Regions from separate parts of the Cohaesibacter sp. CAU 1516 genome, predicted to be linked through region 1. Evidence: riboswitches for the same ligand, from Rfam matches in the RefSeq annotation. Region 1 holds a riboswitch; the other holds the start of a gene.
What was found. A riboswitch is a leader RNA that binds a small molecule or an ion and turns the genes downstream of it on or off. The one in region 1 is predicted to bind thiamine pyrophosphate.

Region 1 (11,228 bases):
TGCCGTGGGTGTTTTTGGTATCGATGCGGCGTGACGGCAGCCAGACGGTCTGATCCTTGGTGAGATACAGATCCGGGCTGGTCTCATCAGCCAGATGACCGCCTTTGAGCAACACTTGCTCAGGACCCAAGGCCAGCAAGGCGCGGGCCTGCTGTTCCATTTCGGCCTCATCCCTCGCTTCGTCCACTCCGAGCAGGTCGGCGGCTTCAGGCAGGTTGGGGGTGATCATCGTGGCGCGGGGCAACAGGATGGTGCGCATGGCGTCCACCGCATCGGCCCGAAGCAGGCGGTCACCGCCCTTGGCGACCATCACCGTGTCGAGCACCATCGGCGCGTCACAGGGTTTGAGCGCGTCGGCCACCGCTTCGATGATCTCGGAGCTGCCCAACATGCCGATCTTGATGGCATCAACCCGGATGTCATCAAGGATCGCTGCGATCTGGGCGGTGACGAAATCCGGCTCGATGGTCAGAACACCGCTCACCCCTTTGGTGCTCTGAGCGGTCAGCGCGGTGATGACGGCCATGGCATAGCCGCCATTGGCCGAAATCGACTTGAGATCAGCCTGAATGCCCGCCCCACCCGACGGGTCAGACCCGGCAATCGACAGGATATTCGGGGTTCGGGATGCCGCCATTAGGCCTGCCTCCATTGGGCGACCAGTGTTTCGGTTGCCGCCTTCGGGTCATCGGCGTCAGAAATCGCCGAGACGATGGCAAGCCCTGCGCAGCCTGCCGCCTTGACCGCCGGGATATCGGCTGCCTTGACGCCGCCAATCGCAACGCTTGGGACCGGGGCAGCCGCAACGATATCCGCCAGCCGCTCAAAGCCGATGGGCGGTGCATGATCGATTTTGGACGGGGTGGCCCGCACCGGACCGATGCCGACATAGTCAAGGGTGCCCTCCGGCAAAGCCACTGCGACCGCCATTTGCACTTCATTCTCGACAGAAAGGCCGAGAATCTTGTCGGGGCCGAGCTTGGCGCGCATGGCCTTTGGGTCACCATCGGACTGGCCCATATGCAGCCCCGCCGCGCCGCAGGCCAAGGCCACCTCGATGCGGTCATTGATGATCAAGGGGACATTGTGGCGTTCGGCCAGGGCCACCAATGTCTTGGCGCGGGCGATCAGGTCTTCATCGGACGCAACCTTGTCGCGCAGCTGGATGATGCTGGCACCGCCTTGCAGGGCAGCTTCGACCAGCTTTGCATCCGGGTCATGTGGGGTGACGAAATAGATGGACAGATCCATGATCAGGCCTCCTCGATCTGTGCCCCGGCGGCAAGGTCGGCTGGCGTGATCTCATGAAGGGCATCAATGAAGGCGACCGCAAAGCTGCCGGGCGCGGTGGCTTTTTGAGCGGCGCGTTCGCCCGCCAAGCCGTAAAATGCGATGGCCGCCGTGGTGGCTTCCAATCGGTCTTGCCCGACGGCAAAAGCAGCAACCACACCGGTCAGCGAACAGCCAAGGGCTGTGACCAGCGGCATCAGGGCATGGCCATTGGCGATGCTGTAGGCTTTGTCGCCGTCGGTGATATAATCCACCTCACCGGTCACAGCGACAATAGCGCCAGAATTTTTGGCAAGCGCGATGGCGGCATCCTTGGCGGCGTCAACGCTGTCTGCGGCATCAGCCCCTTTGCCTTTGGCGACCATGCCGCCAAGCGCCATGATTTCAGAGGCATTGCCGCGAATGATGGATGGATTGCAGGCGAGCAGTTTCTCTGCCGTCTCGCGGCGGAAGGCGGTGGCCCCGGCAGCAACCGGGTCGAGCACCCAAGGGGTGCCAGCCGCATCAGCAGCCTTGGCGGCGCTCTCCATCGACTTGACCCAATCGCGAGACAGGGTGCCGATATTGATGGTGAGGGCTGAGGTGAAGCTGGCAAATTCAGCAGCTTCTTCCTCGGCATGAACCATGGCTGGCGAGCAGCCAGCGGCCAACAATACATTGGCCATGACATTCATGGACACATAGTTGGCTATGTTCTGGACGAGTGGCGCATTGGTGCGCATGGTCGATAGATAATGGCCCCAGTCGGTCATTCCAAACTCCTTCTGAGGCGGATGGAATGTCTTCGGGCCTGCCCCCATTATGACCGGGGACCGAAACCGCGACTCCCTCCGCCAGTATTAACTGGTTCAGGTTCAAAGGGTGCTATCTCAGCCCGATGTCGGGCGCCCCTGTCACATCCCCTAGATAAGCGCGTTTGGTGGCCAATTTCCAGAGCCATCGACAGATTTTTCTCACTTTGCCCGGTGACAAGATACAAAAAACCCGCCCGATCGCCTGTCTGGTGCGGTCTGGTGGGTTTTGTCAGAGGGATCGATTTCTGTGCATCACCACAAGAAAGGCTCAGAGGGTCACCGTGCAGAGGATGCATTCATGGTCGGACAGCGGTCCTTGCCCATCGACAGAGGGCAACAAAGGCAGGGCTTCCCCACCAAAGCCACGGGCACAGAACCAGTCCAGCTTCATTTGGCGGGTGTCATGGGGGGTGATCAGGCTGTTGCGGGTGGTGACGCCATCCGCCGTCAGGTCCCAATGATAGCCGCGCTCACGAGCGAGATCGAACAGGGTTTCGACGCGCCAGTCATAGTCTGGCGGGATGTGATTGCCGGTGTTGAGGTCACCGCCAATCAGCACCGGCAGACCCGGCGCAAAAGCCTCGATCCGGTCGAGCAGATCGGCAAATTGACTGTGGCGATGGGCGGCATCCGCGTTGCTTTCCAAGTGGGTGGAGACAACGCAGATCGCGCCCTGCTCGGTTGGCAGAATGGCGGCGACCGCCATCCGTCCGCCAACACGCGGCTGATCCGGATCGGCCCCCGGATTGGCATCAAGTGAGAACCAATGGCCTTTTTCGTCCAGCCGGAACAGAGCCAGCTTTTCAAAAGGCACGGCAGAGAGAATGCCATTGCCATGCCAGCCGTCGGCATTGAAGCTATCGGAACAGAAGACCCGCTCGGTCGGACCGCCGAGATCCATTTCGAAAAATTCCACCCCATAGGCATAATGCATGCCCAAGGCCTTGGCCATGTCGGCGGTGGTGTTGGCTTGCGACGTCCGGGCCATGCCCTTGTCCATTTCGCTTAGCAGCACCACACTTGGAGCATGGTTGGCCAGATGGGCGGCGCTGCGATCCGGGAACAGGCAGCGTTCGACATTCCATGCCGCAACCGCAAAGCTTTGCGGCAGGCGATCCAAATTGCCCGTGCCCCCCACTTCCAACTGGGTCATGGCAGGCAGGGAGGCCAGCAAGGTGTCATGGACCATCGCGGTGCGCTCGGAGGCCAGAATTTGCTGTTTCTGATCATCCGTGATGCGGGTCAGGGTCGAGACAAGATTGGTCCCCTCATGCGACATCATAGGCGGGCTCCGCTGTCTTTGGAGAAGAAATGCACCGCGCTTGGCTTGATACCCAGTTTCACCGGACCGATGCCTGTCGGGATATGCTTGGGCACACTGACGGAAATGTCCTGCCCGCCGATCTTGCCATGCAGCAAATGATGCGCACCCAACGCTTCGACAATCTCGACATTGCAGTCAAAGCCATTGTCGACATGGATGTCGATATCTTCTGGCCGGATGCCGACCAGGAAATCGCCCTTGGCGTCTTTTGGCAGGGCGGTGTCGAGATGGATATCCTCGCCAATCATCGGGCGGCCATCACCGTTGACCTTGCCATTGAGCAGGTTCATCGGAGGTGCGCCCATGAAGCCAGCCACGAAGGTGGAGGCGGGATTGTTGTAGATTTCGTCCGGGGTGCCGATCTGCTCAATACGCCCTTCATTGAGGACGATGATCCGGTCAGCCATGGTCATGGCTTCGATCTGGTCGTGGGTCACATAGATGGCAGTGACACCGAGGCGGCGCTGTAGCGAGCGGATCTCGATGCGCATCTGGTTGCGCAATTTGGCATCGAGGTTGGAGAGCGGCTCGTCGAACAGGAACAGTTCCGGATTGCGGACGATGGCGCGGCCCATGGCCACGCGCTGGCGCTGGCCTCCGGACAGCTGGCTCGGACGACGGTCGAGATAGTCGGTGAGATTGAGCATCTTGGCTGCATCCAGCACCTTCTGCTCGATCTCGGACTTGGGCAGACCACGATTTTTGAGGCCATAGCCCATATTTTTGGCGACCGTCATATGCGGATAGAGGGCATAATTCTGGAACACCATGGCGATGTTGCGCTGGGCAGGCTCGACATCATTGACGACCCGCTGGCCGATGGAGATCGTGCCGCCGGAGACCTCTTCAAGGCCGGCAATCATCCGCAACAGGGTGGATTTGCCACAGCCGGACGGGCCGACGAGGACAACAAACTCGCCGTCGGGAATTTTGAAGTTGCAAGGTTTGACCGCTTCGAACCCGTTTGGATAAATCTTGCGGACCATATCAAGCGAAACTGAGGTCATGTTGGGTATCCTTATTTGTCGGATTCAGTGAGGCCCTTGACGAACCAGCTCTGGAAAAAGACCACGACGGCCACAGGCGGGATGACGGCCAGCAAAGCCAGCAGGTTGCCACGGCCATATTCGGGGATTTGCCCGTCATACATGGTCTGGGTGATCTGCTTGATGCCTCTGAGCAAGGTGAACATGCCTTCGTCGGTGGTGATCATGGTCGGCCAGAGATATTGGTTCCAGCCATAGACGAACATGATGATGAAGATGGCGGCGATCATGGTGCGCGACAGGGGCACCAGAATGTCGATAAAATATTTGATCGGCCCGGCCCCGTCGATGCGGGCGGCTTCGGACAATTCCTCTGGCACCGACAGGAAAAATTGGCGGAAGAAGAAGGTTGCCGTCGCCGAAGCCACCAAGGGCAGAATGAGGCCGGTATAGCTGTTGAGCAGCCCCAGCTTTTGGACGATCTCGTAGGAGGGCAGAATGCGCACCTCGAGCGGCAACAAAAGCGTGGTGAAGATCAGCCAGAAGGCAAAGGTGGCAAAGCGCAGGCGGAAATAGACGATGCCATAGGCGGCCATCATCGAAATGACGATTTTGCCAAGGGCAAAGCCAACCCCGAGGATCAGCGAATTTTTGAACATGTTGAGGCCGGTATTCTCGCCGGAGAACCCAGACGCGCCGAACAGAGCCTTGTCGAGATTGTTGCCGAACTCGTCGCCGATGGTCAGGCCGGGGCCGTTTTTCAGCACATCGACGTCAGACATGGTGGTCATTTGCAGCACCATCAGCAGCGGCACGATCATCAGCAAGGCACCGAAAATCAGGATGCCATGGTCGACAATGGCGCTGAGTTTGATGCGGTTTTTCCAAGCCTTTGGCGTGGTGACCGGATTGGTTTCAGTTTGGTCAGTCATGATGCGCCCCTCAGGTATAGTGAATGCGCCGCTCAACGAGGCGGAACTGGAAGATGGTCATGGCCAGAACCAGCACCATCAGGATCACCGACTGGGCCGAAGAGCCGCCCAGATCGTTGCCGCGGAAGCCGTCGACATAGACCTTGTAGACAAGGGTCATCGGGTTGGAAGCCGGTTCCCCACGCAGCACCGTGTCGATCGTGCCGAAGGTGTCGAACAGCGAATAGGTGAAATTGGTGATCAACAAAAAGAAGCCGGTCGGGGCCAGTAGCGGGAAGGTCACATCCCAGAAGCGGCGCTGGGCCGACGCATTGTCGATGCGGGCCGCTTCCATCACCGAGCGCGGGATGGATTGCAGGCCGGAGAGGAAGAAAATGAAATTGATCGGGATCTGCTTCCAGACCGAGGCCGTGATCATGACAATCGCGGTGTCGGTATAGTCGAGGCCAACGCGGAAATCATAGCCGAACTGAGCGAGAAATTCGGTAATCGGGCCCCAGCGCTGGGAGAACATGACAAGGAAAATGAAGCCCGCGACCGGTGGCGCGACCGCATAGACCCACATCAGAAGCGTGCGATAGGTGCGCGCGCCGCGAATGACCTTGTCGGCCTTGACCGCAAAGAGCAGGGCAATGGCCAGCGACAGGAAGGTCACCGACACGCTGAAGACAATCGTGAAACCGGCAATTCTGAGATATTCGGCATTGTTGAAGATGTCGCGATAATTGTCGAAGCCAACGAAGGTGGATCCAAAACCAAACGGGTCTTCCAGATAGAAAGACAGGCGCAGGGCCTGCCATGCCGGCCAGTAGAAAAAGATGACAATGATCGACAGCTGCGGCAGCAGGAAGAACAAGGGCAGCCATTTGTTGTTGAATGTGGCGCGTTTCACGTCTTGGCCTCTTGAAGCTGGCGCCCTTGGACCACTCCCAAGATAGGAGGCAAACCCAAAGCGCAAAAGAGAAGAGACGACCGCGCGGGAAGCGCGATCGTCCTTTGGAGAGCTCAGAAATGCTTATTTCTGGGTCTTGGAGAAGCGATCAAGAAGGCCGTTGCCTTCTTTCTCGATGGCAGCCAGAGCGTTGTCGATGTCGGTTTCACCATTCAGGAAGCGGGTGAATTCACGGTTTTCGACGTCGCGGATCTGAACATAGAAGCCCATGCGGTAACCGCGGGTATTTTCGCCGGACTGCAGGGAGAGCTGCTTGATGCCAACTTCGGCAGCTGGGAAGCGGTCATAGTGACCGTCTTTTTTGGCCAGTTCGTAAGCCGCCGTGGTGATCGGCACATAGCCGGTCTGCTGGTGCCAGAAATACTGGATTTCAGGGGAGGTCAGGAACTGGAAGAAAGCAGCGGTTGCCTGATTTTCTTCAGCTGGCTTGCCGGACATGGCAAACAGGGACGCGCCACCGATGAAGGTCTGATAGCCTTCTTTGGTGATGGCTTCCCAGTAAGGCAGGTTGGTCGCAGACCATTTGAATGGCAGGTTCTTTTTCAACAGGCCACCGAAGGACCCCGAAGAGCCAATCCAGAGGGCAACATTGCCATCTTCGAATTGAGACTGATTGTCACCCCAAGAGGTGCCATAGAAACCGAAATAACCCTGATCCAGCCATTTCTTGACAGCGGTCCAGTGCATTTTCTGCTCTTTGGAATTGATCAGGATCTTGGTGTCTTTGGCGCCAGCGTAACCATTGTTGTTGGTGGCGAATGGCAGATTGTGGCGAGAGAAGAAGTTCTCGACAAATTCCCAAGGCAAGTGAGACTGAGCGAAAGGAACGTAACCAGCATCTTTCAGGGCTGGAGCGGTTACTTTTTCAAACTCTTCGTAGGTTTTTGGGGCTTCAACGCCAGCTTTTTTCAACGCATCTTCGTTGTAATACATGATTGGCGAAGAGGAGTTGAACGGCATGCCGATCATCTTGCCATCATTGTCCGCATAGAAGTAACGCACACCGGAAATGTAGTTTTCGATGTTGAAGTCTACACCATTGTCAACCAGCAGATCCTGCACGGGAACGGTTGCGCCTTTGGCGCCGATGATGGTTGCGGAGCCAGCATCAAAAACCTGCATGATGTTTGGCTGTTCACCAGCGCGGAAGGCGGCGATGCCAGCGGTCAGGGTGTCTTCATAGCCGCCCTTGAAGACCGGGGTGATTTTATAGTCGCTCTGAGAGGCATTGAATTTCTCAGCAATCGCATTGACGGTTTCGCCGAGTTGGCCGCCCATTGCATGCCACCAGGTGATTTCGGTTTGCGCCTGAGCGACGCCAGACATCAGGCTCAGCGCGACGCTGGCTGCTGCGATTTTCAAGAGTTTCATTGTTTGCTCCAAACAAATGTGCCTTACGGCTTGCATAATATGTAACCGACACGCACTCTCATGCCGGATTTCAAAACCAATTCGGGTCACGACCCGATCTGTCGTCAGGCAGCCGTAAATCCTTGACCGGACAGGAAGCATTCCCTCCATGCTCCAGTCCGGCTCTGGTCGCGTCCTCATCGCGATTCTGAACTGACAATCCAGCCCAGCACCCCTGCCCGGCATCCTAGCCAAGGCACTTGATGAGGGATGAGACCAAATGAGATATTGCGTCCATCCTGCACACGTGTTCATATAGAGACCGAGTGTTACAGCGATGTGACGCATTGGTGGCAATTGTTTAAAATGATCAAATGCCCGGAGTGACCGGATGGACATGGCCAACAAGGATGACGACAACCAGACAGGGGTGAGGCGTGGGCAACAGGGCCGCGGACGCCGGGTGACGGCGTCTGATGTGGCAAACGCTGCGCGGGTCTCCCGGTCCGCGGTGTCACGCGCCTTCACGCCCGGAGCCTATCTCGATAAAGACAAACGAGCGCTGATCCTGAAAACGGCTCACCAGCTTGGCTATCGCCCCAACGCACTGGCCGCCAGCCTGCATGGCAGCAGCACCAATCTGGTGGGAGTGGTCGCCGGTTCGCTCGACAATCTGTATGATTCCGAATTTCTCGCCCAGTTGATTGCTGGTCTCAATCAGGCCAATAAATGGCCTTTGGTGCTGGCTGGCGGAGACAGCTGCATCGAAGAGGCCATCCTGTCGATCCTTGATTATCCCCTTGATGCGCTGATCATACGAGGCGGCAGCATTCCCTCTTCGCTGATCGAGACCTGCGCCAAATTGAACATTCCCCTGCTCTTTTCCGGTCATGTGGTCGATGCCCCTTTCACCGATTGCGTCTGTTGTCGCAATGGGGCGGGCGCGGCTTTGGCGGTGGATCATCTAGTTGAGCGTGGCCGCACGGCCTTTGGCTTTCTGGGCGGGCCATCCTCGCGCTCTTCGACTCTGGAACGCCTCGAAGGCACAGAGGAAAGGCTCAAGCATCATGGTCTTGAGCTTCAGATCAGGCACTTTTGCGACTATAGCTATGAGAATGGCCGAAAGGCAGCCAAGGAGATGCTGGCGCAGGCCAAGCTTGATGCGCTGCTATGCGCCAATGATGCGATGGCGCTGGGGGCCTTGTCAGCGATCAGAGCGACACTCGGTCTAAAGGTGCCAGACGATCTGTCGATTATCGGCTTTGACGACGTGGCGCTTGCGGCATGGCCGGATTTCAATCTGACCACTCTGCGCAATCCGATTGACCAGACCGTAGCAGAAATCCTACGCCTGTTGGAGCTACGCCTCGACAGCCCCGACAAGCCCAATGAGGTCGTGCTGGTCGATCCGGTTCTGATGCGGCGCGGCACCGATTAATCACAGGCCGCTCTCAACCCGCAATCCTCACACAAAGAGACCGCCTCCGTCTTCATCGCCATTGATGTCGAGAGACGTCTGGCCTATGTCTCTTTTGATACTCTTTCCTATCCCTGTTCCGACGGAGTGCCTTTGTCATGTTCGATACCAGCCATCCCATGTTTCGTCCGCTCTGGTTCCGTCTGGGCCTTTGCGCTTTCCTTATTTTCTGGACCGGGCTGGAATGGCACTTCGGCAATCAGACATGGATGATTTTGACCGGTGTGATCGCACTGGTCTGTATCTATAAACTTCTGATAGAGTATCAGCCACCCGCCCCCAAGGCAGACGATGATGCGTCCAGCCTGCCAGACGATTCCCAAGACTGATCGATCAGAACCAAGCCACAGGATCCATGCCGATGACCCCGAAACTTGCCGTTTCCATTGATGACATCCATCAGGCCGCCAAGCGGTTGCTCGGACATGCCGTCCGCACACCGTTGCTTGAGTTCGAAGCCCTCAATGCACGGGTCGGCAAGCGGGTGCTTGTCAAGTTCGAAGGGGTACAACGCACTGGCTCGTTCAAGTTCCGTGGCGCCTATAATCGCCTCTCCGCCCTTGATTTGACTGATCGGGCAAAGGGGGTGATCGCCTGGTCTTCGGGCAACCATGCCCAAGGGGTGGCAGCGGCTGCCAAACTGCTTGGCATGCCCGCCACCATCGTCATGCCTGCCGATGCTCCGGCAATCAAGATGAACAACACCAAGGGCTTTGGCGCCAAGGTCGTGACCTATGACCGTTACACCGAATCCCGCGAAAAGATCGCCCTTGCTCTGGCAAAGGAAACCGGCGCTGTGGTGGTGCCAAGCTACAATGATCCTTTCATCATTGCCGGTCAGGGCACAGTCGGGCTGGAAATGGTGGAGCAGGCGCGCGCGGCAAATGCCAAAATCGGCGCGGTGTTGGCCTGTTGTGGTGGCGGTGGTCTGTCATCCGGCATCGCCACGGCGATCAAGGCCTATCATCCGGATGCTTGCGTCTATTCGGTTGAACCGGCCGGCTTTGACAGCATGGCCCGATCCCTTTCGAGCGATCAACCACAAGGCAATGCTGATAACGCCCGCTCCATCTGCGACGCTTTGCAATCGCCCTATCCGGGCGAAATGACCCTCGCGATCAACAAACAATTGCTGGCTGGCGGACTGGCCGTTAGCGATGAGGAAGTCAAGGAAGCGATGCGCTTTGCCTTCACCGACATGAAGCTGGTCACCGAGCCGGGCGGCGCAGCGGCGCTGACGGCTGCCTATTTTGGCAAGGTGCCCGATTTTGACGGCGATCTGGTGTTGGTGATTTCCGGTGCCAATGTCGATCCAGAGCTGTTTTGCCAGATCCTGTCTGGCGCATGATGCACGACACAGATATGGCACAAGCCTCCCTTTGAAAGGTGGCTTTCATTGAACTGAGCCTCACACCGGCAGGTGTGGCTTGTCTGCTTTTGCCTGATAGGTGAATGCGGGCATGTGGCTTTGCCGCCATGCGGCCAGCACCTGCGGGGCGTCGGTCTGAATGACGCCGATGCCCGCTTCGGTCAGACTGCCCCAAATGGCATCGGGAGCCTTCTGGGCTGCCTTGTCGGAAAACCCACAGCATGCGACCCTGTCGAGGGTGTTGACCCAAAGGGTGAGACCAGCCTGTTCAAACTCGGCACGATGGGCGACGAGCGTATAAAGACTGTCAAACCGTGCCTCGACAAGGGTTGCTTCGACGGCCCGCAACTGCTCGATCATGGCGCTGCAATTTTCGGCGTCAAAGCGGGTCTTGGGCATGACCATCAGGCCGTGCTCTTCCTCCAGCGCCAGCAAATACTGTGCGTCGACTTCCGTTTGCACGGTCACCTTGATCGAGGCCTCGCCCTGCATGTCCATCTGGGCGACCAGCTTGGCAACAAAGGCCAAATCCTCTTCATGCTTGACATCGAGATTGAGGAAGATGCGCCGCTTGGCCAACTTCAGTGCCTCGGCCAAAGTTGGAATGACATGGTGGCTGAAGCCTGACCCGCTGCCGCCGCATCCCTGCCGCAGGGGCATCGCCTGCAACTGGGCAATCGACATCTGATGACACGGAAACTCCGATCCGGTCATACGGGTCAGCATTTCGTCATGCATCAGGAAAAAGACGCCA
Region 2 (11,228 bases), on a different contig from region 1:
TCTCCGCGACAACACGGTTGTTCGGATCGCTTTTCTTCTTTTTCTGTGCCATGGCAACACAGATAAGCCCTTTAGATCAGACCTGCAACCTTCATTGCATCTTCAATCTCGGCTTTCACCTCTTCCTTGGCAGAGATCAGGGGCAGACGGATCTCATTTTCGATTTTCCCGAGCACCGACAGTGCATATTTGGCACCAGCCGGGCTTGGCTGGAGGAACATGGCGCGATGCAACGGGGACAAGAGGTCATGCAATTCCAGCGCGGTGGTCCAGTCCCCTTCCAGACAAGCCTCCTGGAATCGGCTGCACAGGCGCGGAGCCACGTTTGACGAGACCGAAATACAGCCCACACCACCCTGCGCGTTGTAACCAAGTGCGGTTGGATCCTCACCGGAAAGCTGGATGAAGTCCGGCCCCATCGCCAAACGCTGACGGGTGACGCGGGTAAGGTCTGCGGTTGCATCCTTGACACCAACGATATTCTCGCAATCCTCAAACAATCGCGCCATGGTCTCGACGCTCATGTCGATTACGGAGCGAGGCGGGATGTTATACATGATGATCGGCAAGGAAATCGCATCAGCAACTGCCTTGAAATGCAGATAGAGGCCATCCTGACAAGGCTTGTTATAATAAGGCGTTACCAACAGAACCCCATCGGCACCGGCTTTCTCGGCATGTTTGGCAAGATCGATCGCTTCCGTGGTCGAGTTAGAGCCCGCACCCGCAATCACGGGCACACGCCCATTTGCGACCTTGACGCAGGTTTCGACAACTTTCTTGTGCTCATCATGGCTAAGCGTTGGGGATTCTCCGGTGGTGCCCACCGGCACAAGACCATGCGTACCTTCAGTGATTTGCCAGTCGACAAAAGACTCAAAGGCCTTGTAGTCCACAGCGCCGTCACGAAAAGGGGTGATAAGAGCGGTGCAAGATCCTTTGAACATGCTGCGTTTCCTCTTTTTTGGTGGTCTGAATATTATTTTCAGCGCACCTTTTGTCATTTTAACTAAAAAATCCGGCAAATTGCCGAATTAACCGCCGTTTCCGGCAATTTGCCGTAAGCTTGGGCGCATAACACCACGATTTGGCCTGTCATGCAACAAAATCGAATCTGTCATCCCCGAAGGGATTTATTCATCATAATTTTGCAAGATTGATGTCCCAAAGAAAGATAAACCGATAAATATGAAAATTTTCAAGCAGGTATGCTCTCATCTATGCACAGAATTGCGCTAACGGCCTTAACACTGATCGCCCTGTCAGCCCAAAGCCTCGCCCAAAGTGCAGGTATCGCCCCGCCTTTGCCGCAGCCAAAGCCGGATGCAGCGCCAGTCGCGGCCCCTGTCGCGGCCCCCGTGCCGCCCCCTGTGCCGGCTCCACCTGCGGCTGGGTCGATCACCCCTGCTCCGGTCAATCTGACCCGTCAGACCGTCGAGCATCTGATCGACACCCATGGCATAGACAACGGCCAGCATCCCGAGAGCCTGTCGGTCCTGCCCAAGACCAAACCGGGTCTCACTCCGATTGCTGCCGCATCCCAGCCAGCAGCAACCAGCCAACCAGTCAAAGCGGCCTTGCCGAAGGTGGAACGCCATCGCACAGACATTGCCGCACAACGAGGCTCGCTTGAACAGGCCCTTGATGCGCTGTCGAAACGCAAGCCCAAGGTGGCTCTGGCGATTCACAAAGGCATGAAGCCTTCGCTTGACCGGGCAATCCTGACCTACATCCTGACCGTCGGCGCCTATCGCGATTTTCCTGCCTATGAGATCAAGTCCTTTTATGACCGCAAAACCAACTGGCCCAGTCGCAGCCTGACGGTGCGCAGGATCGAGGAAGCGCTCGCCCGCGAAACTCCGCCCGGCCCGGCCCTGTCTCGTGCCTTTGGCAACCAGATCCCGAAATCCACCAGTGCAGCCATTGAGGTGGCCATCGCCCATGCCCGTTCTGGCAAAGCCAAACAGGCGGCAAGGATCATTCGTCCAATCTGGCGCGGCGAAGGTTTGTCCGCCAAGCTTGAAAGCCGCATCCTGTCGAACCTACGCTCCGTGCTGGGCCGCGATGACCACTTCCACCGTGCCAGCTATTTGCTCTATCGCGAACGCGCCAATGGGGCAATCCGGATGAAAAAGCTGCTGACCAACGGCCAAAAACGTCTGGTCGACGCACGCGTGGCGGTCATCCGCAAAAAACGCAATGCCAGCAGCAAGTTAAGCGCGGTGCCGCGTTCGCTCCGCGCCGATCCGGGCTACATCTTTTCTTACATCCAGCATCTGCGCCGCAGCGGCAAGGTCACCAAAGCTGCCGATATGCTGATCAAGGCCCCGCGTGACCCCAAGAAGCTAATCAATCATCGTGAATGGTGGATTGAACGTCGTCTCCTGTCGCGCATCATGCTCAACAAGGGCGATGCCCGCCGTGCCTACAAGATTGCAGCCCGCCACACGGCCCAGTCTGGCAAGGATATCTCCGAGGCGGAGTTTCATGCGGGCTTCTTTGCTCTGCGTTATCTCAAGGACCACAAGACCGCAGCGGTGCATTTTGAAAAGAGCTGGAAACAGGCGAGCCGAGACCGGGACAAATCCCGCGGCCTCTATTGGCAGGGCCGCGCATGGGAAGCCGCTGGCAACCGGCAGGTAGCAGAGAAATTCTACAAAGCGGCCGCCAGTCCGGTTTATTATTATGGCCAGCTGGCGCTCGAAGAGCTTGGCCAGACACGGTTGCGCCTGTCCCATCCACCAGCCGCTAGCGCCGAGGTCAAGGCACGATTTGACCGGCGCGAACTGGTCAAAGCCATCAAGCGCCTGAAGGCAGTGGGTCACGGCAAACGCTCCGGTCCGCTCTTCCGCCATCTGGCCCGCGCCCTCGATGATCCGTCCGAAATCGCGCTCGCGCACCGTCTGGCCCAGAACTATGGCCTGCATCAATATGCCGTCCAGATCGGCAAGATTGCCCTTAGTCGTAACATGCCCGCCCACAAGATGGCCTTCCCGCTCAATGTTATTCCACGCTCGGCCAAGACCAATGGCGTCGACAAGGCCCTGATTTATGCCCTGACCAAGCAGGAAAGCGTCTTCAACATTCAGGCCGTCAGCCATGCCAACGCGCGCGGTTTGATGCAGATGCTGCCCGCCACAGCCAAAAGCACCGCACGAAAAGTCGGAGTGCGCTATTCTCGCGCCAAGCTGACAAGCGACCCCAAATATGCCGTGCGGCTGGGCAGCCATTTCCTCAAGGAGAATCTCGACCGCTTTGGCGGCTCCTACATCCTCACTTTCGCGGCCTACAATGCGGGCCCAGGCCGTCCACCCCAGTGGATCGAACGCTTTGGCGATCCGCGCACCAACCGGGTCAGCGCCATCGATTGGGTGGAACGAATTCCCTTCACCGAAACGCGGGACTATGTCATGAAGCTGATGGAGAATTTGCAGGTTTACGAGGCGCGAATCCATGATCGCCCGCTGGACATTTCCAAAGACCTGAAACGCGGCCAGCCATAGCGCGCAACGCGCGACACTGCTGCGGCCTCTGAGACTTTCTATCTCTTGGCAGCAGGCATGAGACAGGGTAAGACGAAAAGAGAGGCAGGTTGTTGTCATGACCTGCCTCCTTTTATGGGAGTGACAAGGATGAGCGACCCAATGCAGCCGATTGTAAGACGGTTTGAAATCACCGCTGGTGACGGACTGATCCTGCGAGGCGAAGTCTTTGGCGATCGCTTGTGGACGGGCACACCGGTCATTTGCCTGCCGGGCCTCACCCGCAACAGCCGGGACTTTCACCCCCTTGCGGAGCGTCTTGCCAGCGACCCGGACAATCCCCGCTTCGTGATGATCCTCAACAGCCGCGGACGTGGTCCGTCGGACTATGACAAGAATCCGGAGAATTACAACATTGTGGTCGAGGCCAATGACGCCCTTCATGCGCTGGCCGCAGCCGGACTGCATGAGGCCGTTTTCATCGGCACCTCGCGTGGCGGCCTTCTCACCATGGCCATTGCGGCCTTGCGCCCCACAGCCATTGCAGCAGCGGTGATGAATGATATCGGCCCGGTGATTGACGTCACGGGTCTGGCTCGCATCAAGACCTACCTCAATCGCGCCAAGCCGGTGGAGGACTGGGACGATGCAATCTCGTTCGTCAAGATTGCCAATTCCGGTCAGTTCGAAGCCCTGAGCGAAGAAAACTGGCAGCAAATGGCCCAAATGACTTTCCGCGATGACAATGGCAAGCCAGCCAGAGACTATGATATCGCCATTGCCAAGGCCATGAATGACGTTGATCTTTCAATTCCCTTGCCAGACGCCTGGCCACAATTCCTCGCCATGTCCCACGCGCCGGTTCTGGTGCTGCGCGGCGCGCATTCCGACATTCTGAAAGCTGAAACAGTCCGCCAGATGGTGGCCCGCCATCCCGATTGTCAGGCTCACGAAGTGCCGGGACAGGGGCACGCTCCGCTCTTCGTCAAAGACGAGCTCAACGATTTGGTTGCCACCTTCCTCGCCGAGGTGGACACAAAGCGCGCCGAGCGCACCCCATGTGCCAACCCGGCCTTCCAGACCGAAACCGAAATCACCTATCTCGAACATCCCAATCAGCCCGATGAGGACAAGATTCCCGAGGCCACGCCGGAAGAGACCCCGCCCCCAAGGGAGCTGACCGAGGAGGACATTCGCCGCGCCAAAGAGCAGAAACTACAGGATGTGCTCGACATTGCCAGCGAAATGGCAGCCATGGTCGAAGAAGAGAAATCCGCCTCCCACCGATAGCGGGAAATCGCACTTTGCTTGATTGTCTTCTCGACAATTTATCACTAGAATGCCGCACTGTCCCGGGGTGCTCGGATGTCTCAAAGTTGGACAATCCGAGCTGAGATGCACCATCGCGAACCCGTAGAACCTGATCCGGATCACACCGGCGTAGGAAGAGACGAAGCTTTTTCCAAAGCCTCCCTCCCCACGACCCAATCCGGTCAATCGCTTGGGCGTCTTGCCATCATCATCGTTGGCCGGGCGCCTCCCCCATTGTGACGGCCTGCGCGCTCGCGCAAATCCCTCACGCCCGTTGGAGACAACCCACCCGTTGGAGACAACCACATGAAGGCATTGACCCTTTCTCTCATCAGCGCCGCCCTCTTAGCGTCCACATCCTTTTCGGCAACCGCCGACGACAAGCCGACCCTCACCGTCTACGCCTATGATTCCTTTGTTGCCGAATGGGGCCCCGGCCCTGCCATCAAGAAAGGATTTGAAGAGACCTGCGGCTGCACGGTGACTTATGTCGCACCCGGGGATGCAACCGAGACCTTCAACCGCGTCCGCCTTGAAGGCAAGAACACCAAAGCCGACATTCTGGTTGGGCTGGACTCAAACCTTGTCGCCGATGCCGAGAAAAGCGGTTTGTTCGAGGCCCACGGCCTGACGACAGATCACCTCTCCCTGCCGATTGACTGGGATGCCTCCACCTATATGCCGTTTGACTGGGGCTATTTTGCCTTTGTCTATGACAGCAACAAAGTGGAAGACGCGCCCAAGAGCTTCGATGAGCTGCTGAATGCGCCCGAAGATCTCAAGATCCTCATTCAGGATCCACGCTCTTCCACCCCGGGTCTTGGATTGCTGCTCTGGATCAAGGATGTCTATGGCGACAAGGCCGGCGAAGTCTGGGCCAAGCTTGCCCCACGTATCGTCACCGTCACCAAGGGCTGGTCGGAGGCCTATGGCATGTTCCTTGAAGGGCAGGCCCAGATGGTGCTGAGCTATACCACGTCCCCGGCCTATCACATCTTGGCAGAAGAAAAGACCAACTATCACGCAGCAGCCTTTGCCGATGGTCACTATATGCAGGTTGAACTGGCCGCCATCACCAAAGCGAGCGCCCACAAGGACCTCGCCAAGAGCTTCCTTGCTTATCTGACTGGCCCGACCGCGCAAAAGGTCATTCCGACCACCAATTGGATGTATCCGGTGGCGCTTGACAAGGCCGAGTTGCCAGAAGCCTTTGGCACACTGGTCCAACCGGACAAAGCCCGCCTGATCGCACCCAAGGACGTCCCGTCGATCCGCCGCGAAGCACTGGATGAATGGCTCACGGCCCTCAGCCAATAATCTCTCCTTGATCTATGCATCGCCCGGACCACCGGGCGGTGCGTCCCACTGGAAAGGCAACAACGTGCAGCAGAAGGCGAAAAGCGGCATTTTCGGCTACGGCATCCCCGCCGCCTTTGCCTTTGCGTTCCCCATCGGGTTGGTCATTGCCAGCCTGATCGCCCTTTGGTCGGTCGCCAGTGACAGCCTGTCCGATGGCTCTCCGCTAACGGCTCTCATCGATCTTGCCTCGGAGCGCTATATTCGCCGCGCCATCTTCTTCACCCTGTTGCAAGCCACCCTTTCCGCCTTGCTCTCCACTTTGCTGGCCATCCCCTTGGCCCGTGCACTGGCCAGCCGTGATTTTCCAGGCAGAGGCGCGATCCTGTCCCTGTTCGGTGCCCCTTTCATTCTGCCGGTGATTGTCGCCATTCTCGGCCTGATCGCCATCTGGGGCCGCAATGGCCTGATGGCGAAAGCGTCCGCAGCGATCAGCCTGCCAGAGCTGCCTTTTTATGGCCTGTTCGGTATTCTGCTGGCGCATGTCTTTTTCAATCTGCCACTGGCAACCCGCATTCTGCTGCAAGGCTGGCTGACGATTCCGTCCGAGCATTGGCGTCTGGCCGCCCAATTGGGAATGAAGCACGCTCAGGTCGCTCGCCATATCGAGTGGCCGATGCTCCGCGAACGCCTGCCCGGCATATTCGCGCTCGTCTTTCTGCTCTGCGCCACCAGCTTCACGGTTGTGCTGGCGCTCGGTGGCGGCCCCAAGGCAACAACCATCGAGCTGGCCATCTATCAGGCCATCCGTTTTGAATTCGATCTTGAACGCGCCGCGATCCTTGCTTGCATTCAGATCCTGCTCTGCGCCGGATTAGCCTTGCTGTTCCGCACCATCACCAAAGACCATGACACGGGCCAAAGCCTTGGCGGTCTGATCAACCGACAAGACCGCACCAGCCCGCTTCTGCGTCTGCTCGATGGCATGGTGATTGCTCTGGCACTGGCCTTTCTGGCCTCCCCTTTGCTTGCAGCCTTTGGGCGCGGCGCGCTCAGCCTGATGGTGCATGGTGTGGATCTGGATGCCATATTGATGGCAAGCCTGCGCTCTGTTAGCGTTTCTCTGGGCGCTTGCACCATCATGCTGTTGATCAGCCTGCCGCTGGCGCAAATGTCGCTGCATCTCAAGGGCAAAGGACGGCGCATTGGCGAGCTGCCGGGCTTTGCCATCCTCGTTGCCCCACCCATTGCCTTGGGTGCCGGGCTGTTTGTCATGCTGCATCAACATATTTCGGTCGATGATCTGGCCCTGCCCCTCACCAGCCTGCTCAATGGCCTGCAAGCGGTCCCCTTCGCGCTCATAATCCTGTCTCCCGCCATGGCGCGGGTTGAGCGCGATTATGGCCGTCAGATCCTCCATCTCGGCATGGATCGCAGGGCCGCCATCCGGCTGGTTCATTGGCCACTCATGCGCCGGCCGTTGGGCCTCAGCCTTGGCATCGCCGCGGCCTTGTCGATGGGCGACCTCGGGGTCATCGCCCTGTTTGGCTCCCCTTCAGAGCCGACCTTGCCGCTTTATCTTTACCAGCAAATGGGCGCCTACCGCATGGATCAGGCCTATGGCTCCGGTCTGCTCTTGACCCTGTTTGCCTTTGCTGTCTTTCTCCTCTTTGACAAGGGACTTGGTGGCCGTGATCGAGATTAAAAAGCTACATATCGCGCTGGATGACTGGCAACTGACCGCAGATCTGTCGCTCGCACAGGGCCAGTTCTGCGCCCTGATCGGTCCGTCAGGTGCGGGCAAGAGCACCATCCTCAACGCCATTGCCGGCTTTTTGCCCATCGGGCCGGGACAGATCCGCATCAACGGGCAGGATCTTGCACCCCTGCCCCCTGCAGCACGCCCGGTCGCCATGTTGTTTCAGGAGCACAATCTCTTTGCCCATATGTCCATCGCAGACAATGTGGCCCTTGGCATCAATCCCTCGCTCAAACTGACGGTGGCTGAGCAAGGAGCCGTCGCCGAAGCACTCGATCAGGTCGGCCTCACGGACATGGGCAACCGCCTGCCCCGAGCCCTCTCCGGCGGCCAGCGCCAACGCGCCAGTCTCGCCCGCGCCATGCTGCGCAAAAAGGATGTTCTGCTACTTGACGAGCCCTTCGCGGCACTGGGACCAGCCCTGCGCAAGGAAATGCTGGCTTTGGTCGCGGATCTCTCCCGCCAGAATGGCCAGACCGTGATCATGGTCACCCACCATCCCGAAGACGCAAAAATCGCCTCCGACATCACCGCTTTGGTCGATGAAGGTCACATCGCCCAGTGCGGCCGGACCGATGCCGTCTTTGCGTCCCCTTGCGAGGCACTCAAGCGCTATCTTGGCCTATGAAATCCTGCAACAAGGCAAAGAAAAACCCGCCAGAGGATCAATCGGGCGGGTTTTTCTATTCTGACCAATACGCTCAGATCAGGCTCTGGCCTGTTTCTGAACGCGAGCACGGATATTCTCGATGCTGGTCTGCGGGGTCGCAGCCAGCAAGGTCTTGGTATAGTCATGCTGCGGGTCATTGAAGACCTGATCCCGCGTACCATGTTCGACAATCTCGCCGAAATACATCACCATCACCCGGTCAGCCAGATATTTGACCACCGATAGATCATGCGAGATGAACAGATAGGAGAGCTTGAACTCGTCCTGCAAATCCTTCAACAGGTTGAGGATCTGCGCCTGAATAGACAGATCAAGCGCTGATACCGGCTCATCAAGCACCAGAATTTTCGGGTTCAGCATCAAGGCACGGCCAATGGCGATGCGCTGGCGCTGACCACCGGAAAACATGTGCGGATAGCGACCGAAATGCTCTGGCTGCAGACCAACTTTGATCAGCATAGCCATGGCTTTTTCGCGTCGTTCATCCGCCGACATTTCCGGATGGTTGATCAGCAGCGGCTCTTCCAGAACGGCTCCGACTTTCTGGCGCGGATTGAGCGAGCCATAGGGATTCTGGAATACGATCTGAATGGTCCGGCGCATGTCTGCCGTGACCCGCTTATTCTCGATATTATACGACTTGCCCTGAATATTGAGTTCACCGGAAGTCTGGACATCGATCAGGGTCAGGATACGGGCCAGAGTCGACTTGCCGCAGCCCGATTCCCCGACCAGCGCCAGAGTTTCGCCTTCAAACAGGTCAAAGTCGATGCCCTTCAGCGCTTGCACGGTTTCGGTCTTGCCGAACATTCCGCCCTTGGAGACATAGTCTCGGGTGATGTTGCGCACATGCAGAATGGGAGTGGTCTGATCATTCATGATGCAAGCGTATCCTCTTTACTGAAGCCACTGGCAAAATCGCTCACCGTCGGCAGGCGGTCGCCATCGGCACGCTCTGGCAGGGCAGACAGCAGCGCCTTGGTGTAAGGATGCTTGGGGCTTTCAAACAGGTCGAGCACATTGGCCTCTTCCATCTGTTCACCATTATACTGCACCACAACCCGGTCGGCGGTTTCCGCCACCACACCCATATCGTGGGTGATCATGATCAGTCCCATATTGCTTTCGGTCTGAATGTCCATCAGCAAATCCAGAATCTGCTTCTGAATGGTCACATCCAGCGCCGTGGTCGGCTCGTCAGCAATCAAAAGCTTTGGATTGCAGGCAATGGCCATGGCAATCATCACGCGCTGGCACTGGCCACCGGACATTTGATGCGGGAAGCTCGACAGGCGTTTTTCAGGCGTCGGGATGCCAACCGATTCAAACAGTTCAATGGTGCGTTTTTTCGCTTCTTTCTTGTCCATGCCCAGATGGGTTCTGAGCACTTCGCCGATCTGAAAACCAACCGTAAAGCACGGATTGAGGCTGGCAATCGGCTCCTGGAAGATCATCGAAATGTCCTTGCCAATCACCTGCCGCCGTTCCTTTGGCGTCAGGGTTTTCAGATCACGACCATCAAAGGACATGACATCTGCATTGACGGTGGCGCTGTCGGGCAACAGGCCCATCGTGGCAAGCATGGCGACCGACTTGCCCGAACCGGACTCGCCAACAATCGCCAGCACTTCGCCTTTGCTGACCGTATAGTCCACGCCCTTCAAGGCCCGGAACGGCCCCGCGGCGGTATCAAACTCTACCGTCAGATTGCGGATTTCCAACAAACTCATGTGCAAATCCTCCTATGAACGCTTCAGTTTGGGGTCGAGCGCATCGCGCAACCCGTCACCGATGAGGTTAATTGCCAACACCGTCACCAGAATGGCAACGCCCGGGAAGGTCACAACCCACCAGGCACGCAAAATGAACTCGCGTGCTTCGGCCAGCATCGTGCCCCATTCCGGGGTTGGTGGCTGGGCACCGAGCCCAAGGAAGCCAAGGGCGGCAATGTCAAGAATGGCGTTCGAGAAGGACAAGGTGCCCTGCACGATCAGTGGTGCTGTACAGTTTGGCAAAATGGTCAGGAACATCAGCCGCAGATCGCGAGCCCCGGCCACACGCGCAGCCACCACATATTCCCGTTCCCGTTCGGCCATTACCGCAGCACGAGTCAGACGAACAAAATGCGGTTGGAAGACGATCGCAATGGCAATCATCGCATTGAGCAGGCCCGGCCCAAGCACCGCCACCATCACCAAAGCCAACAACAGGCTCGGAAAGGCAAGAATAATGTCCATGATGCGCATGATGACTGTATCGACCTTGCCGCCATAATAGCCGGCAATCACACCGACAAAAATACCACCCGTCAACGCGATGAACACGACGACCACGCCAACAAACAGCGAGAAGCGTGAGCCCATGATCAGCCGCGACAGGATATCACGCCCCACCGCATCCGTGCCCAGAAGGAACTGGCTTGAGCCCCCCTCCTGCCAGACCGGCGGCATCAAGAAGGCGTCACGATACTGGAAATTTGGATCATGCAGCACAAGAAGAGGAGCCAGCAAAGCAACCAGCGCCAGAAAAACAAAGACGCACAGCCCGATGACCGCGCCCCGGTTTTCGCTGAAATAGTACCAGAATTCCTTCAGCACCGCCTTGGTCGACTGGCGGGAAATGTCTTCTACTTTTGCAATATCAGTCATATGTCACACTCCCACCTAGTGATGTCTGATGCGCGGATTGATCAGGCCATAGAGCAGATCAA

Region 2: it holds a riboswitch for thiamine pyrophosphate, as region 1 does, so the genes downstream of both, thiB (thiamine ABC transporter substrate binding subunit) here and thiM (hydroxyethylthiazole kinase) in region 1, are expected to answer to the same signal.

The regions. Positions count from the first base shown of each region.
Region 1 is NZ_VANT01000003.1:412,373-423,600, forward strand. Features, by position in the region: gene thiD (bifunctional hydroxymethylpyrimidine kinase/phosphomethylpyrimidine kinase) at 1-637, opposite strand, end outside; gene thiE (thiamine phosphate synthase) at 637-1,251, opposite strand; gene thiM (hydroxyethylthiazole kinase) at 1,254-2,042, opposite strand; TPP riboswitch at 2,099-2,192, opposite strand; gene FDK21_RS11490 (endonuclease/exonuclease/phosphatase family protein) at 2,353-3,366, opposite strand; gene ugpC (sn-glycerol-3-phosphate ABC transporter ATP-binding protein UgpC) at 3,363-4,415, opposite strand; gene FDK21_RS11500 (ABC transporter permease subunit) at 4,427-5,215, opposite strand; gene FDK21_RS11505 (ABC transporter permease subunit) at 5,337-6,218, opposite strand; gene FDK21_RS11510 (extracellular solute-binding protein) at 6,342-7,649, opposite strand; gene FDK21_RS11515 (LacI family DNA-binding transcriptional regulator) at 8,020-9,066, shown strand; gene FDK21_RS11520 (hypothetical protein) at 9,204-9,434, shown strand; gene FDK21_RS11525 (threonine/serine dehydratase) at 9,467-10,453, shown strand; gene FDK21_RS11530 (glycerophosphodiester phosphodiesterase family protein) at 10,514-11,228, opposite strand, start outside.
Region 2 is NZ_VANT01000001.1:680,982-692,209, reverse strand. Features, by position in the region: gene smpB (SsrA-binding protein SmpB) at 1-52, opposite strand, end outside; gene dapA (4-hydroxy-tetrahydrodipicolinate synthase) at 72-947, opposite strand; gene FDK21_RS03155 (lytic transglycosylase domain-containing protein) at 1,221-3,503, shown strand; gene FDK21_RS03150 (alpha/beta hydrolase) at 3,633-4,772, shown strand; TPP riboswitch at 4,826-4,947, shown strand; gene thiB (thiamine ABC transporter substrate binding subunit) at 5,100-6,110, shown strand; gene FDK21_RS03140 (thiamine/thiamine pyrophosphate ABC transporter permease ThiP) at 6,082-7,794, shown strand; gene thiQ (thiamine ABC transporter ATP-binding protein) at 7,781-8,476, shown strand; gene FDK21_RS03130 (dipeptide ABC transporter ATP-binding protein) at 8,555-9,397, opposite strand; gene FDK21_RS03125 (ABC transporter ATP-binding protein) at 9,394-10,248, opposite strand; gene FDK21_RS03120 (ABC transporter permease subunit) at 10,261-11,166, opposite strand; gene FDK21_RS03115 (ABC transporter permease subunit) at 11,182-11,228, opposite strand, start outside.